3 regions of the Thalassolituus hydrocarboniclasticus genome follow, and region 3 is predicted to be linked to each of the others. Evidence: predicted binding sites of a transcription regulator. Region 3 holds the regulator's gene; each other region holds the start of a gene.
The links. Region 3 encodes FNR, which switches genes on or off when oxygen is low (the NO sensors DNR and NnrR bind a similar motif). Its sites were predicted from a motif close to TTGATNTANATCAA; they were not measured.

Region 1 (4,782 bases), 1.4 Mb from region 3:
TTCATCTCTGCCAGAGCGCCGTTCTGATTACTGCCGCTGGCCCGTATGCTGCCGGTGAAATCGGCACTCCAGAAGTTGCCACCAATACTCTGGCCGCTGCCATCCTCATAGCTGGCATTGAGAAAGCCACTGGTTATGTCGCCACTGGCGAAATCAAGCCTGAAGCTGCCATCGGCGTAGAGCAGCTTGTTGCCGTCGCTGTCGACGCCCAGAGCCTGAGTGCCGCTGAACGAGACGATGCCGTCGGTCGGGATATTGCTCTGCAGCGCAGGCTCTGCCACCACCCACATCACCGGAGAGATAACCGGGGTGACGGTCAGTGAGTTTTCATCCAGTTGCTGGCTGACCGGCAGGTCCGCAGCGCCGTTCCAGATACCCCATTCCACGCCGGCCAGCCCCGTCAGCTCTGAAGGCAGCTGTGTCGAATCAGTGATGCCGCTGTAGCGGGTAATATCGGTGCTGTTATTGCTGTCGATGGAAACAAACACCAGCTCGCCGCGGTCATCACGGAAGGCGGATACGGCAACAGCTTTACCGTTAACGATCATGCTGCCGAGGGTGGTGCTTGCTTTATAAGCGTTGAATTCTTCCGGGGTCAGGCGCAGATCCGGAGAGTTCTTAATCAGGTTGCCACCGTCGTTCAGTGCTTCTTCGCTGCCACTGCCGGCATCCTGATCGAAGGGATTGGGGACAGCATTATCCAGCATGGAGGTATTCAGCGGATAGCCGGCAAATACCGTGTCGGCCGGAGGCGTGAGATCGTCTTGTGGATGGCCGCTGCCTGCGCTGCTCAGCTCTCCGGCTGATATTTCCGGGCTGCTGTCCAGTTCCTGCGGCACAGCTAACATGCCCTGAAAGCCCTGAGCGCCCAGCATACCGAAGTTAAAGTCGGCATCCTGACCAAGGTTGAAGCTCCCCTGGCCGGAGGACAGGCTGATACCGCCTTTCCAGACGCCGGCGAGAAGCTGGCCTTTTGCCAGCATGACGCTGTACAGCGTGCCGCGGATGCCGATGCTGGCGACCGGAGTGTCGACCTTGTAAGCCTCTTTATTACCTTTGCCGATGCTGCCGGTCAGGGTGCGGAAGCCACCTTCAACCAGTTCCATCAGCACTTTGCCGCCGCTACCATCGGCATTCTGTTGCTGGTAGGCATGAATACTGAGCTGGCTGTTTTCCTGTAAGGCGAGCAGGGCGTTATCGATAAAGCGGATCTGTACGCGGCTGCCATTGCCGGTACGGATGGTATCGCTGGGATACACCTCATCGCGGCGTTTGAGGTTGCGGCTGCTGCCGTCGGCAGCCTGTGCGGTCACATCCCCTTTTACCATAATGATATGGCCGGCCAGTCCGGCGGCCCGTGCCGGGTTCAGCGCTAACAGCATGGCCAGAATCATGATTGCCTGCAGCAGGCAGGCTGAGCATTTAATCCGCTGCATGGTGGCCTCCATCAGAATGTCCAGTTGATGCCCGCTTCGAACAGCGTGCGGTCGTATTCGTATACGGGAAGATTGCTGGTGTAGCTTACCTGGCTGGCCTGAGCATAAAGCGTCAGGTCAGGTGTCAGGGTATAACCATAGCCCACAACCAGCTGGGTCATTTGTTCGGTGCGGGTTTCGCCACCGGCAAGCAGGTTTTCCTCAGGAAATGCGCCCTGGAACTGGTAGTCACGCAGGATCAGGTTGGCGTACAGACTGCTGTGAATGCTCAGTAACTGTTGCACACTGAGGTTCAGACCCAGTGTATCCCGGGCCTGATAGTTCTGTTCACCATCATCGCTGGCCAGCACCAGAGCAAACTGGCTGGAAAAAGAACCGTCGGAGAACATTGCTCCGGCCTGCAGTTCGGCCTGCAGCAGATCGAGATCATCATTAAGTCTGTTGTCCTGACGGCTCAGCGTCAGTGCGGTTTGGCTTTGCCAGGCGCTGTTCAGCTGGTAATTCCATCCGACACTGGCCGATATATCGGACAGCAGGTCTTCCTGACCCAGCCAGTAATAGCTGTAACGGCCGCCGAAGCGCAGGTTATGACGGCCACGGAGCAGACGCAGGCCGCCGCTGACGTAGACATTGTCGAGATCAAACAGGTCGTCGGCACTGTTGTCTTTGCGGCTGGCACCGAGCTGCAGATCAACCGCACTGCGTCTGGTCAGCGGGCTGATATAACTGCCCTGAGCACGCAGTTGGTAATAGCCACTGCTTTTGGCGCGCTGATCGCTGCTCAGACGGGCGGTCAGCAGACCATCAAGCAGGTCGATCTCATTGAGGTCGGTGGCAGTGTTGTAGTTGGAATCATGGCCGCCGCTGAGGGATACAAATCCGCCCCAGGCTGGCATCACGCTTTGCCGCTGCTCCTGAATGCGCTGCAGGAACTGGTCAATGGTTTCCCGTACCTGAGCGGGTGGGTTGGCACCCATGACAATACGGAATTCCTGTTCGGCGGCATCGTAGTTACCGAGGTAGTAGTAAGCGCGTGCTAACTCCAGACGGTAGCGGGCAACAGCAGGGTAGTTGCTGCTAAGCCGTTCGAAGCTGAACAGTGCCTCGTTAAAGTAACCAAGCTGGGCGGCGCTGAAAGCGTAGTAAAAATCAAAGGCCGGGTCGCCTTCGTAAAGGCTGAGCAGTGGCTGCGCCAGTTGATAAGCACTTTGGTAGTCCTGATGCTGAACCAGCTGGGACAGTTGCTGATTGGTGGCGGCCAGCGTTGGCAGAACGGACTCGTCATTGGCATCGTCCGGTGCTGTTTGGGGGGCTGGTAAAGCCGCTGCAGACTGCTCAGCGGCCTGCAGCATGGGGGAGGAGAGCAATGATCCGCACAACAGCAGTGAGGCAGCTTGTGTTAAGGGTCCTTTCACCTTGTCGAGTCCTTTATGGTCGCCGGTTTGCTTAGTGTGCACTGCCTGACGATAAATACCAATAAGTGCTCTGCGTCCGTGGCGACAAAGAGAACAGGTAAAGCTCCGCAGAAAGCGGGATTTTTATTGATCTTCTTCTTATTTAAGTAGCAAGGTTCACACCATTAGTCATGATAATTGTGTGGTTATTTGATGTGCATCAAGCTCTGCATCAACCCCGTTACAGGGTGATTTTTTCGTTGATGTACATCAATTCTGCCTTCCGCCCCCTTGCTAAAGTGACTTCATACCAAGCGCAATGAAGCAGTCAACGCAGTCATTGCCGCCCCGAACTGCAAGGCTTAACTGAGAGGTGAGCATTATGTTTATGGATGAAGTTGTATTTTCCGGCCTGATTATCGTTGCCCTGACCTGCGCCTTCTTTGGCGGTGTTTACTGGGCTGTGAAGAAAGATATCGAAAAACACGGCACTGGCGAATAAGCCGGAGCGACACGCTTTAGTTTTACTGTTTCTGCGCTGAGTACCTTGCCTCTGGGCCTGATGTTGATCGTCATGGCCCCTTTTTTTGTCTTTTTATTGTGATCAGTTCAGCTGATGAGCAGCCAGCAGCAGTGGCTGGCGGATATTCAGCTGATTAAGCCGGTCCAGCACCGCCTGCAGATCATCCCCCTCCGGCACTGGCCCTATCCGCACTTTATGCAAGCCGGCTCCACCATCCTGAGTACTGATACTGACCGGCCAGGTCATAGGTACCAGTGAACGCTGCAGGCTGGCCTGCAACCGCTGTGCTGCTGCGGCATCTGACAGTGCGCTGACCTGTACCCAGCGTACGCTGTGGGCATGGGGTGGGGTGACAACTTCAACATCAACGACGGCCGTGCCCATTTTATTGATGCCAAGGCGGACGGCGGCGGCATAGGACAGGTCGATGATACGGCCTTCGTGGAAGGGACCACGGTCGTTTACCCGTACGATAATGGATTTGCCATTATCAACCCGGGTAACACGGACATAGCTGGGCAGCGGCAGGGTTTTGTGTGCGGCGGTGAATTGGTAAACATCATAAATTTCACCGTTGGACGTACGGTGGCCATGAAATTTCATGCCATACCAGGAAGCAATGCCGCGCTCTTTGTAGTTATCGGCCTTGTCCATCACCTGATATTCTTTGCCGAATACCTGATAGCTGCGCGGATTGCCCATGCTGCTGCGCGGTTCTGCTTTGGGTTGCGGTTCCGGCAGGGTATGAATATCAGCGATGGTTGCCGGCGTGAAGTCGCTGGCGTGCTGATAGCGCGAGGTAGCACAGCCTGCCAGCACCAGAGTCAGTGCCAGCAGAAAGGTAACCGCTCTCAACGCAGCGCCTCACTCAGCTGGTAGACGGCCATGGCATACATACGGCTGTGATTGTAGCGGGTGATGACATAGAAGTTGTGCTCGCCCAGCCAGAATTCAGCGCCGACTTTTCCCTGCAGACGGATCAGGTTGGCCGAACGGTCATCGGCGATTTTAACGGTTGGCTCAACGCCCAGTGCTTTTAATTCTGCGACTGTCCATTTCGGTTTCAGGCTGTCGTTGACGATTTCTTCGTACTCTTTACCACTGACACGCACCCGCTGGGTAACGGCCTCACCGCTGCGCCAGCCGTGGCGTTTGAAGTAGTTGGCAACGCTGAAAATTGCGTCGGCAGGATTGCCCCACAGATCGCGCTTACCATCGTTGTCAGCGTCGACGGCATAGTGCAGGAAGCTGGTCGGAATAAACTGGCCATAACCCATGGCGCCGGCATAAGAACCTTTGACGGTGGCCGGGTCGATTTTTTCATCGCGGGCGAGAGCAAAGAATGCTTTTAATTCGCGCCAGAACAGTGGCCGTTGCGGATAGTCAAACGCCAGTGTGGCGAGGGAATCGAGTACGCGATAATTTCCCT
Region 2 (4,782 bases), 380 kb from region 3:
GGCGTGCGCCACAGGACATAAAAGGTGCCATGGCAATGGTGAGCAGGCGGTCTTTATGGGTATCCATGGTGCGTGCGGCCATTACCGCCGGTACGTTACAGCCGAAACCGACAATCAGCGGCACAAAGGATTTACCCGGCAGGCCGACGGCGCGCATCAGGCGATCCATCACAAAGGCCGCGCGGGCCATATAGCCGGAATCTTCGATTACCGATAAAAACAGATACAGTCCGCCGATCACCGGAATAAAGGTAGCAACCAGCTGAATACCACCCCCGAGACCATCGGCCAGCAGGGTTGCCAGCCATTGCGGGGCGCCGATGCCATCCAGCAGATAATGGGTGCCATCGACAAATACGGTGGCAAAGGCGATATCAAAGAAATCGATAAAGGCACCACCAATGTTAATGGCGAAGGTAAACATCAGGTACATCACGCCAAAAAAGAACGGTATACCCAGCCAGCGGTTCAGTACCCAGTCGTCGATACGCTCACTCAGGGTGCGGCCTTTGGTATTGATCGTCAGAGATTGCTGCAGAATATGCTGAATCGAGCGGTAACGGCTGTTGGCCATTAATACGTCAATCGGCTGACCATGCTGTTGCTCCAGCGACTGACGCAGTTGCTGGGCTAATGCCAGCACGGCAGAACGGCGCTCTTCAGGCAGCACTTCGCTGGCGTAAATATCGTTCTCCAGAACACGGGTGGCGCTCCAGAACGGATTGGCGACGGCTCCCTGCAGCTGTTCTTTCAGCTGGTTAACGGCCTGCTCAAAGTCGGTATCCAGTCGCAGCAGTGGCGTGGCAACAGTGGCATGTTCCAGATGATGGGCCAGAATGCGGCATAACTCTTCGATGCCACGCCCGGTAGAGGCGACAATAGGTACCACCGGCACACCGAGTTGTTGCGCCAGCAGCTGAGTATCAACATGGATGCCTTCGCGCTCGGCAACATCGAGCATATTAACGGCACAGACAACCGGTACGCCCATATCCAGTAACTGTGAGGTTAAGAACAGGTTACGTTCAAGGTTGCTGGCATCAAGGATATTAATGATCAGCTGGGCTTCGCCGCTTAAGGCAAATTCGCGCGCAATTTTTTCATCGGTCGACAGTTCATCGTCGTGACTGTCGAGGGCGTAGGTGCCGGGCAGGTCGACCAGCTTATGGCTGACACCGCGCAATACCAGATTACCTTCTTTACGCTCAACGGTTACGCCAGGCCAGTTGCCCACTTTTTGTTTGGCACCGGTCAGGGCGTTGAACAGGGTGGTTTTTCCGCAGTTCGGATTGCCGATGACACCAATAACAGCTCGGTTCATACGATGACTTCTACCTGAATAATGGAGGCTTCCTGCTTGCGCAGGCTGACAGAGGCGCCACGCAGCTGAATCTGCATCGGATCACCTAATGGAGCGAAGCGCCGTACTTCAATCTGAGCACCCGGCATTAATCCCAGCGCCAGCAGTTTGCGGCGGAAGTTGGCTTCGGTTGCAGTGAATCCGATTATACGGGCCTGAGTACCAACGCTGAGCTGATCAAGAGTTTGCGATGTCATGCTGATCCGGCGGGAAGGAAATAAACAGAAAAGATGATAATGTTTATCATTTGATAGTACAAGGGCTCAACATGCTTATTCGGCGCTTCCGTTGCTCCATGACAAAATCCGGCTATTTATAGCGATTTATTGAATAAGTTCCTTTGCGATAGGTGTATATTTATAAAACAGTCTGTTGTCATTTATATATTGAATTTTATTTATTGTTTAAGATGGATCTGCGCCGTTATAATCGCCGTGTAGATAATATCCCTGAACTGTACGGTGCTTGCCGTAATAGTCCGTGATAATTCCCTGTTTTTAGTATTGATATCTCACCTGCAGATATCAATCTTTTGGTTATGCCGTTAACGCACTGAGGTTAAGTAGTGAGCGTATTTGATATTGATATTGATAAGCAGATTAAACAGCACCAGCAAAAAATTCAGGAACTGGAGCAGCTGCGTAAAGACCAGGAACATAAGCTGGAAGGTCTGAAAGAGTTTGACCTTACCATTAAGCGCCTGTGCAATCAGAACCGTCTGACGGAAGAAGAGCTGTACGTTTCCCGCTCAGAACAGATCGAAGCATGGCTGCTTGGCATGGCTAAGCAGGACAATCCTTCTTCTATTTATAACAACCTGAAAAAGCACTTTGCCCGCACTGCACCACGCGGACCTAAAGCGGCTAAAGCAGAGAAAGAATCTTCTCTGCCAAAACCAAAGCTGCCGGTAGGTACTTACCGTAATCCGGCCACTCAGGAAAAAGTGGAAAAGATTAAGCGTAATCCACGTCAATTGGACGAATGGATCGAGCTGCACGGTTTTGCCGTTGTTCGTACCTGGAAAATCGATTAATCCATACAGTGATTAGCGATTAATAAAAAAGGGAGCTCAGCTCCCTTTTTTATTATCTGTTACAGAGACTAAGGCACCTCTGAATTATTCAGAGGTGCCTTAACTGTTTTTATGCCAATACAAAGCGGGCGATACGAGCCTGAGGTTGCACGTCTGCCAGTTTAACCCGTACGGCCTGACCAAGGACAAAGCGTTGTTCTTCGTTGCGATGGGTCAGCGTTTTGGTTTCAAAGGTCCAGCCGTTACCGGCCTTACGGCGGTCGATTGTTCCTTCTATGCCGGTATTATCCAGACGAACAGTGAAGCCGGTTGAGTTCATATGCACAATGCTGGCGTCGTACAGTTGCTCTTTATCCTGTTGCGCAAGCCACAAAAGTTTCAGCCAGGTTTCTGCCTGATTAGCGGCCATGCGAGCATTGCTCTGCGCACTCTGGATATTCAGCAGAATACTTTCATCCGGCAGTTGTACGCTGCTTTCGGTCAGCAAGGCTTTAACAATGCGGTGAATCAGCAGGTCGTTGTACTTGCGCAACGGTGACGTAAAAGTGGTGTAGTGCGCAAAGCCCAGCCCCATATGCGGCTTGGCATCCAGCGATAAATTACTGCGCTCAAGCTGGCGGCTGATAATCATACGCAATGGTAAGTCGCTGTTGCTGGCATCCGCCTGCTGCATCAGGCTGACGTAATCTTCCAGGCTATTCAGGCTGGGTTTTTTCTCCAGCGGCAGATGTTCTTTTAATAACGCCGCCACTTCGCCCTGGCGTTCAGTACGGACACCGGCGTGCTCAATAAAGAAGCCACTGCCTTTTTCTGCCAGCCAACCGGCAACCGCACGGTTACAGGCCAGCATGCATTCTTCTACCAGACGGTGTGCCTGATTACGTTCGATACGGACGATGTCTTTCACTTTGCCCTGTTCATCGGTAACCAGTTTGAAATCCGGACGGTCTTCCATTACCAGGCAGTGGTTCTTACGGAAGGCGGCCAGTGCGCGGGCACAGTTATCCAGATGCACCAGGTGACCATGCAGTTCGGCCGGAATATCACTGCTTTCGCCATCAATTAATTGTGCAACCTGGTTGTAACTGAGTTTGGCGCGGCTGCGTATGCTGGCGTTATAGATATGAATCTGTTCAATCTCGCCGGCTTCACCGATACGCAGTTCAACCGCCATGGCCGGACGCAGCTGGTCAGCCTGCAGCGAGCACAACTGTTCAGACAATTCCGGCGGCAGCATAGGAACAACCTGATCGGGGAAATACACCGAGGTGGCACGCTGCAGGGCGGCATGATCAAGCGCGGTGCCGGGCTGAATTAATGCCGCCGGATCGGCAATGGCAATCCACAGAGTCCAGCCCTGACTGCGGGCTTCGGCATAGAGAGCATCGTCAATGTCGCGGGTGCCGGCAGAGTCGATGGTAACAAAGGGCAGGTGAGTAAGATCGGTGCGTTCACTCAGGACAGCGTCCAGCCCTGTAGCGGTCAGTTCGGCGACCTGAGCGCTGACGCTGGCATCAAAATCAACAGGCAGCTGCCACTTGGCTTTGATAAAGGTCTGCTCAATATGGGCGTCGGTTGGCTTACCGATAATGGCGTCGATATCGGCCTGAGCTTTACCTTTCGGGAATGGGTGCTGGCTGATATGAGCCTTTACCAGATCACCATCGGCTGCGCCCATGCGCTTGGCCGGCGGCACAAAAATCCAGCGATTAAGGGTCGGGTGATCAGCCTCAACGAAGTGACCTTTCCCCCGCACAATGTATTTGCCGAAGAACTCGTTCAGCTCGGTCTTGAGCAGTTTTTCAATAATAGCCTGCTCTTTGCCTTCGCCCGCGGGTTCAACCCGGAATTCAATACGATCGCCGGGCAGGACTTTGTCCATTTCATCCGGGGCGAGAAAAAACTGTTGGCCATCGTCAGTATTGACGAAGCCAAAGCGGCCACCGGTGGAGCGTACCCGGCCCTCATAGTGGGGCGTGCTCAACTGGATTTCCTGCTTCAACGACTGTAATTGCGAGAGGGCGTTTTTATCGAGCATCCGCACTGGACCATGGCTGAAAATAAAGGAGCAGGAGTTTACTGGATCGGGCCGTTGAGAGCTACCGCGGAGCAGGGGAAGATCGGATTGTGAATCTGTTCTGTTTTAAATGGTTCATCTGTACCAAATGTATTCACCTAAGCGGACAACGCAGTGCTTTATTGAGCCAAACCGTATTTTGCGCTGGAAAAGAAACTGGCCTTGTAATACTTCTGACTCAGAAATGTAGTCCTATACCCACAATAAAATAGAACAATACAAGGTGACCTGAATGTCTAACCGAGCTGATCTGAGCCGCCGTAGTTTTTTAAAGTCTGTTGCCGCCGGTGCCGGCGCAGTCTCTGTGCCTGC
Region 3 (4,782 bases):
GATTGAAGCTGACAAGGTTATTAACTTACACGCCAAATGAACGCCACTTCAGCCCAGGAGCGCTGCTTTCACTGCGGTGAAACGACCACCGAAGGTGAGCGCTGGTCAACCCTTATTGATGGCCAACGGCAGCCGATGTGCTGCCCGGGCTGCAAAGCCATTGCCGAAACCATTGTCGCCAGTGGCCTGAAAGATTATTACCGCCACCGCACCGAATTACCGGAGCTGTCACCGGCTGAGCTGGAAGACAGCGATCTGTCGGCGCGCGAATCCCTCACTCTGTACGACAGCGAAGCCCTGCAACGGCGTTTCGTGGCCCGCCTGAGCGGAGCCCAGCAAGGGGAAGCGGAAGCCACCTTTATTATCGACGGCATCAGTTGCGCCGCCTGTGCCTGGCTGATCGAGCACCGCATCGGCCAGCTGCCGGGGGTAAAAAACGCCGTACTGAACCTGTCCAACCACCGTTTGGTGGTGCGCTGGCAGTACGACCAGATTGCCGTATCCAGCATTGCCGAAGCGATTTACCGTCTGGGCTATAAAGCCTCTCCATTCTCGGCCACCGAACAGGAAGAGCAGCGCCACCGCGAAGGCAAAGTGGCGATCCGTCGTCTGGCGGTTGCCGGTATCGGCACCATGCAGGTGATGATGCTCGCGGTGCCCCTGTATGTGGGCATGGCTGAGCAATACGAATTCTTTATGCGCCTGGCATCCATGGTCATGACCCTGCCGGTGGTGCTGTTCAGTGCGCGGCCGTTCTTTACCGCCGCCCTGCGCGACCTGAAAACCCGCCATCTGACGATGGACGTGCCGGTCTCGCTGGCGATTATCCTCGCCTTCTGCTCAAGTATCTGGAGCACCTTCAATCAGGGCATTGAGGTCTATTTCGACTCAGTCTGTATGTTCACCTTCTTCCTGCTGCTTGGCCGCTTTCTGGAGATGCGCGCCCGCCACCGCATGGGCAAAGCCGGTAATAACCTGCTGACGTTGCTGCCCAACATTGCTTTGCGGGTCGGTGACGACGGTGTTGAGCAGATTATAGCCAGTGAAGATATCCGTATCGGTGATGTGCTGCGCCTGAAACCCGGCCATGCCATTCCCGCCGATGGTGTTGTCATTGAAGGCCGCAGCTCGGTTGACGAAGCGGCACTGACCGGCGAATACCTGCCGATCAGCAAAAAAGCCGGTGACCGGCTGATCGGCGGCACCTTTAACGTTGAAAGTCCGCTGCTGATGAAGGTTACCGCGACCGGCGCTGAAGCGCAGTTATCGACCATCATGCGCCTGATGGACCGCGCCCAGCAGGAGAAGCCACGCGCGGCGCTGCTGGCCGACAAAATTGCCAGCCATTTCGTGGCCGCGGTGCTGATTGTCTCCAGCTCGGTATTTACGTTCTGGTGGCTGCAGGGCGATGAGCACGCCTTCTTTATTGCCCTCAGCGTACTGGTTGTCACCTGCCCCTGTGCGCTGTCACTGGCTACGCCGACCGCACTGACGGCCGCCACGGCAGCCCTGCGCGAACGCGGCCTGCTGATCAGCAAAGGCCATGTGCTTGAGGTGTTGCCACAGGTTAACCGCGTGGTGTTCGATAAAACCGGCACCCTGACCCAGGGCAAACTGACGCTGGAACAGGTTGAAACCCTGGCTGATCTGGATGAAACCCAGGTGCTGGCGCTGATCGCCGGTCTGGAGAAACACTCGACCCACCCTATTGCCCGCGCTTTCCGTGCCATAAAAGCAGCTGCCGTAGAGAACACCGAACAAACCGCCGGTCAGGGAATCTGCGGCCAGTGGAACGGTCTGACCCTGCGTTTTGGCCGCGCGGACTACGCCTGGCCCGCAGCAGACTTAGCGCTTCCCGACCCGGCTGCAGCCGGTCAGTGGCTGTTGCTCGCCAGCGATCAGCAACCGCTGGCCTGGGTACGCCTGAACGACAGTCTGCGCCGTAACGCCGCGGCCATCATCAGCGGTCTGCAGCAGCGTGGCATTGCCGTTTCCCTGCTGACCGGCGACCCCGGCGCATCAGGCCAGACCGTTGCCAATGCGCTCGGCATCACAGATCTGCAGACCGGCGTCTCACCGGAACAGAAACTGGCCGCAGTGCGCGCCTGGCAGCAGGCCGGTGAGCGGGTCATGATGGTGGGTGACGGTATTAACGATGTGCCGGTGCTGGCCGGTGCTGATATTGCTCTGGCGGTTAATGAAGCCACCGATCTGGCCAAGACCAACGCCGACGCCATGCTCACCAATGGCCGCCTGGAAACCCTGCTGACGGCGTTGGACGGCGCGGTGAAAACCCGCCGTATTATTGCGCAGAACATCAGCTGGTCTTTGCTGTACAATCTCATCGCTCTGCCGGTGGCAGCCGCAGGCTTTGTTCCGCCCTGGGCCGCGGCCATTGGTATGTCTTTCAGTTCGCTGCTGGTCGTCACCAATGCCCTGCGCCTGAACCGCCTGCCAGCTCCCCAATCTTCTGAGGTGTGATCGATGGATATCATTTACGTGCTGGTGCCACTGTCGCTGCTGCTGATCGGCATTGCCGTGCTGATCTTTTTCTGGGCGGTGAAGAGCGGCCAGTTTGAAGATATGGAATCCCCCGCCCACCGTATTCTGTTTGATGACGATGAGCCGCTCAGTCGCCACCATGACGACAGCGATCAGACTCCGTCTGACAAGCCATGATTGAACCGCTGTCGCTGCTGACCGCCTTCCTGCTGGGCCTGTTTGGCTCCAGCCACTGCCTGGTGATGTGCGGCGGTATCGCCGCCGCTATGGGTAGCCAGGCCGGGACGCAGCGTGTCCGTGTCACCCTGCTGTTTAACGGCGGCCGGATTCTGAGTTACAGCATTGCCGGTCTGCTTGTTGCCAGCGCGGGCCTGTGGTTACAGAGCCAGCATCAGTGGCTGATGCTGGCGCTGCGCAGCCTGGCCGCGCTGATGCTGATTCTGATGGGTCTGTATATCGCCCGCTGGTCACTGCTGCTGACCCGTATTGAACAGCTGGGACAGGGCATCTGGAAATACCTGCAACCTCTGACCCGCCGCTTTATGCAATCCCCGCGTGCGCTCGACCGTTTCTGGCTGGGCATGCTCTGGGGGTGGTTGCCCTGCGGCCTGATTTACAGCACGTTAAGCTGGGTGGCAGCCAATGGCCAGCCGTTACTGGGGGCCGCCGCGATGTTCGCCTTTGGTCTGGGTACCCTGCCGGCGTTGTTTGCCAGCACACTGGCGGCCAGCGTACTGACCCCTTTATTAAGCAACCAGCACGTGCGTCAGCTTGCCGGTACACTGCTGATCGTCTTCGGACTGTGGACTGCACTATCGGTCTGGTTGCTTTCTTGACAGATCGCACGCTAATGCCGAACATAGCCGCAACTGCTGCACTTGTTACATACTCCGTATATGGAGTTTCACTCAGGAATCAGTCATGAAAACGACACATGCTGCGCCTGCTCCACTGCGGGGCACTCAACCACACTGTCAGACCTGCTCACTGAATGCGCTTTGTCTGCCATTGTCTCTGAACGATTCCGATATGGAGCGCCTCGACGATATCATCCGTCGCGGCCGTCCGATTCAGAAAGGCCAGCTGTTATTCCAGCAGGGCGAGCCTTTCCAGTCTGTATTTGCCGTGCGTACCGGCGCGCTGAAAACCTACACTCTGGCCAGTAATGGCGAAGAACAGATTACCGGTTTCCACCTGGCCTCTGAGCTGGTCGGCCTGGCCGGCTACGATAACGGCAACTACCCGTTAACCGCCAAAGCACTGGAAACCACCACCGTCTGTGAAATTCCGCTGCAGCAACTCGACAGTCTGGCCGATGATCTGCCGGATCTGCGTAAGCAGCTGATGCGCACGATGGGCACCGAAATCCGTCATGATCAGAACATGATGCTGCTGCTCAGCAAGAAGAACGCCGAAGAGCGCGTAGCTTCCTTCCTGATTGATATTTCCCAGCGCTATTCACGTCGTGGTTTCTCGGCCAGTCATTTCCGTCTGCCGATGTCGCGGGTCGATATCAGTAACTATCTGGGCCTGGCGGTTGAAACCATCAGCCGCGTGTTTACCCGCTTCCAGAAAAACGGGCTGATCGAAACCCAGGGCAAAGAAGTGATCCTGCAGGACGCCGATATGCTGTATGAACTGGCGGGCCTGAATACCGAAAAAGAGTGTGCTGCTCACCCGCAAGAGTAAGTGCCGGAGCAGGCACAGCAAAAAAGCTAAAAAACCGGCCTCTGGCCGGTTTTTTTATGCCCGCCTGCTGACCCGACGCCCTCTGGTACGGGAAATGCTTTCACCAGAATAAAGGCTGAACCGTTGTGGTTTTTCTGGCGCCGGTTTCCAAACGCTCTATTGGCAATTGGTATAAAACCGCAGCAGATAAAATAATCTGATCTAAGATTGCAGAAACAACGTCATTCAGCCGATATGACGTATATGGAGGTGACTATGGGCATCTGCGCAAACGAACTGACCCGCTGGGTCATCCAGCCAACCCTGCAACGCATCGGCGTAACCAATCCGATGGCTTCTGCCCTGCTGCTGGCAACTGCGGCTCAGGAATCGGCTCTTGGCTCGCACCTCAAAGCCGCCGGTCAACGGGCGCTGGGCATTTACCGCATTCACAGTCTGACCCACCGACATGTATGGGACGCTTATCTGGCGCAACAGCCGGAACTGGCCAGCACCGTGCGCGGCCTGGCCAGCCAGCATGATTTTCTCAGTCATCCTCACGCTGAGCTGACCACTAATCTGTCTTATGCCACCGCTATTGCCTGGTTTATC

Region 1: ccoM (cytochrome c oxidase subunit CcoM) is a predicted target of FNR. The motif match lies at 3,091-3,104, and genes of this name have one in related genera.
Region 2: HUF19_RS11880 (FeoA family protein) is a predicted target of FNR. The motif match lies at 1,649-1,662, and genes of this name have one in related genera.

Annotation. Positions count from the first base shown of each region.
Region 1 covers NZ_CP054475.1:861,550-866,331, forward strand. The annotation lists gene HUF19_RS03745 (FecR family protein) at 1-1,436, opposite strand, end outside; gene HUF19_RS03750 (tetratricopeptide repeat protein) at 1,448-2,851, opposite strand; gene ccoM (cytochrome c oxidase subunit CcoM) at 3,213-3,332, shown strand; gene HUF19_RS18330 (septal ring lytic transglycosylase RlpA family protein) at 3,435-4,208, opposite strand; gene mltB (lytic murein transglycosylase B) at 4,205-4,782, opposite strand, start outside.
Region 2 covers NZ_CP054475.1:2,658,241-2,663,022, reverse strand. The annotation lists gene feoB (Fe(2+) transporter permease subunit FeoB) at 1-1,321, opposite strand, end outside; gene HUF19_RS11880 (FeoA family protein) at 1,318-1,557, opposite strand; gene HUF19_RS11875 (hypothetical protein) at 1,926-2,393, shown strand; gene HUF19_RS11870 (ribonuclease R family protein) at 2,503-4,377, opposite strand; gene HUF19_RS11865 (alkaline phosphatase D family protein) at 4,703-4,782, shown strand, end outside.
Region 3 covers NZ_CP054475.1:2,277,149-2,281,930, forward strand. The annotation lists gene HUF19_RS09990 (FixH family protein) at 1-40, shown strand, start outside; gene HUF19_RS09995 (heavy metal translocating P-type ATPase) at 37-2,481, shown strand; gene ccoS (cbb3-type cytochrome oxidase assembly protein CcoS) at 2,485-2,679, shown strand; gene HUF19_RS10005 (sulfite exporter TauE/SafE family protein) at 2,676-3,338, shown strand; gene fnr (fumarate/nitrate reduction transcriptional regulator Fnr) at 3,424-4,191, shown strand; gene HUF19_RS10015 (hypothetical protein) at 4,447-4,782, shown strand, end outside.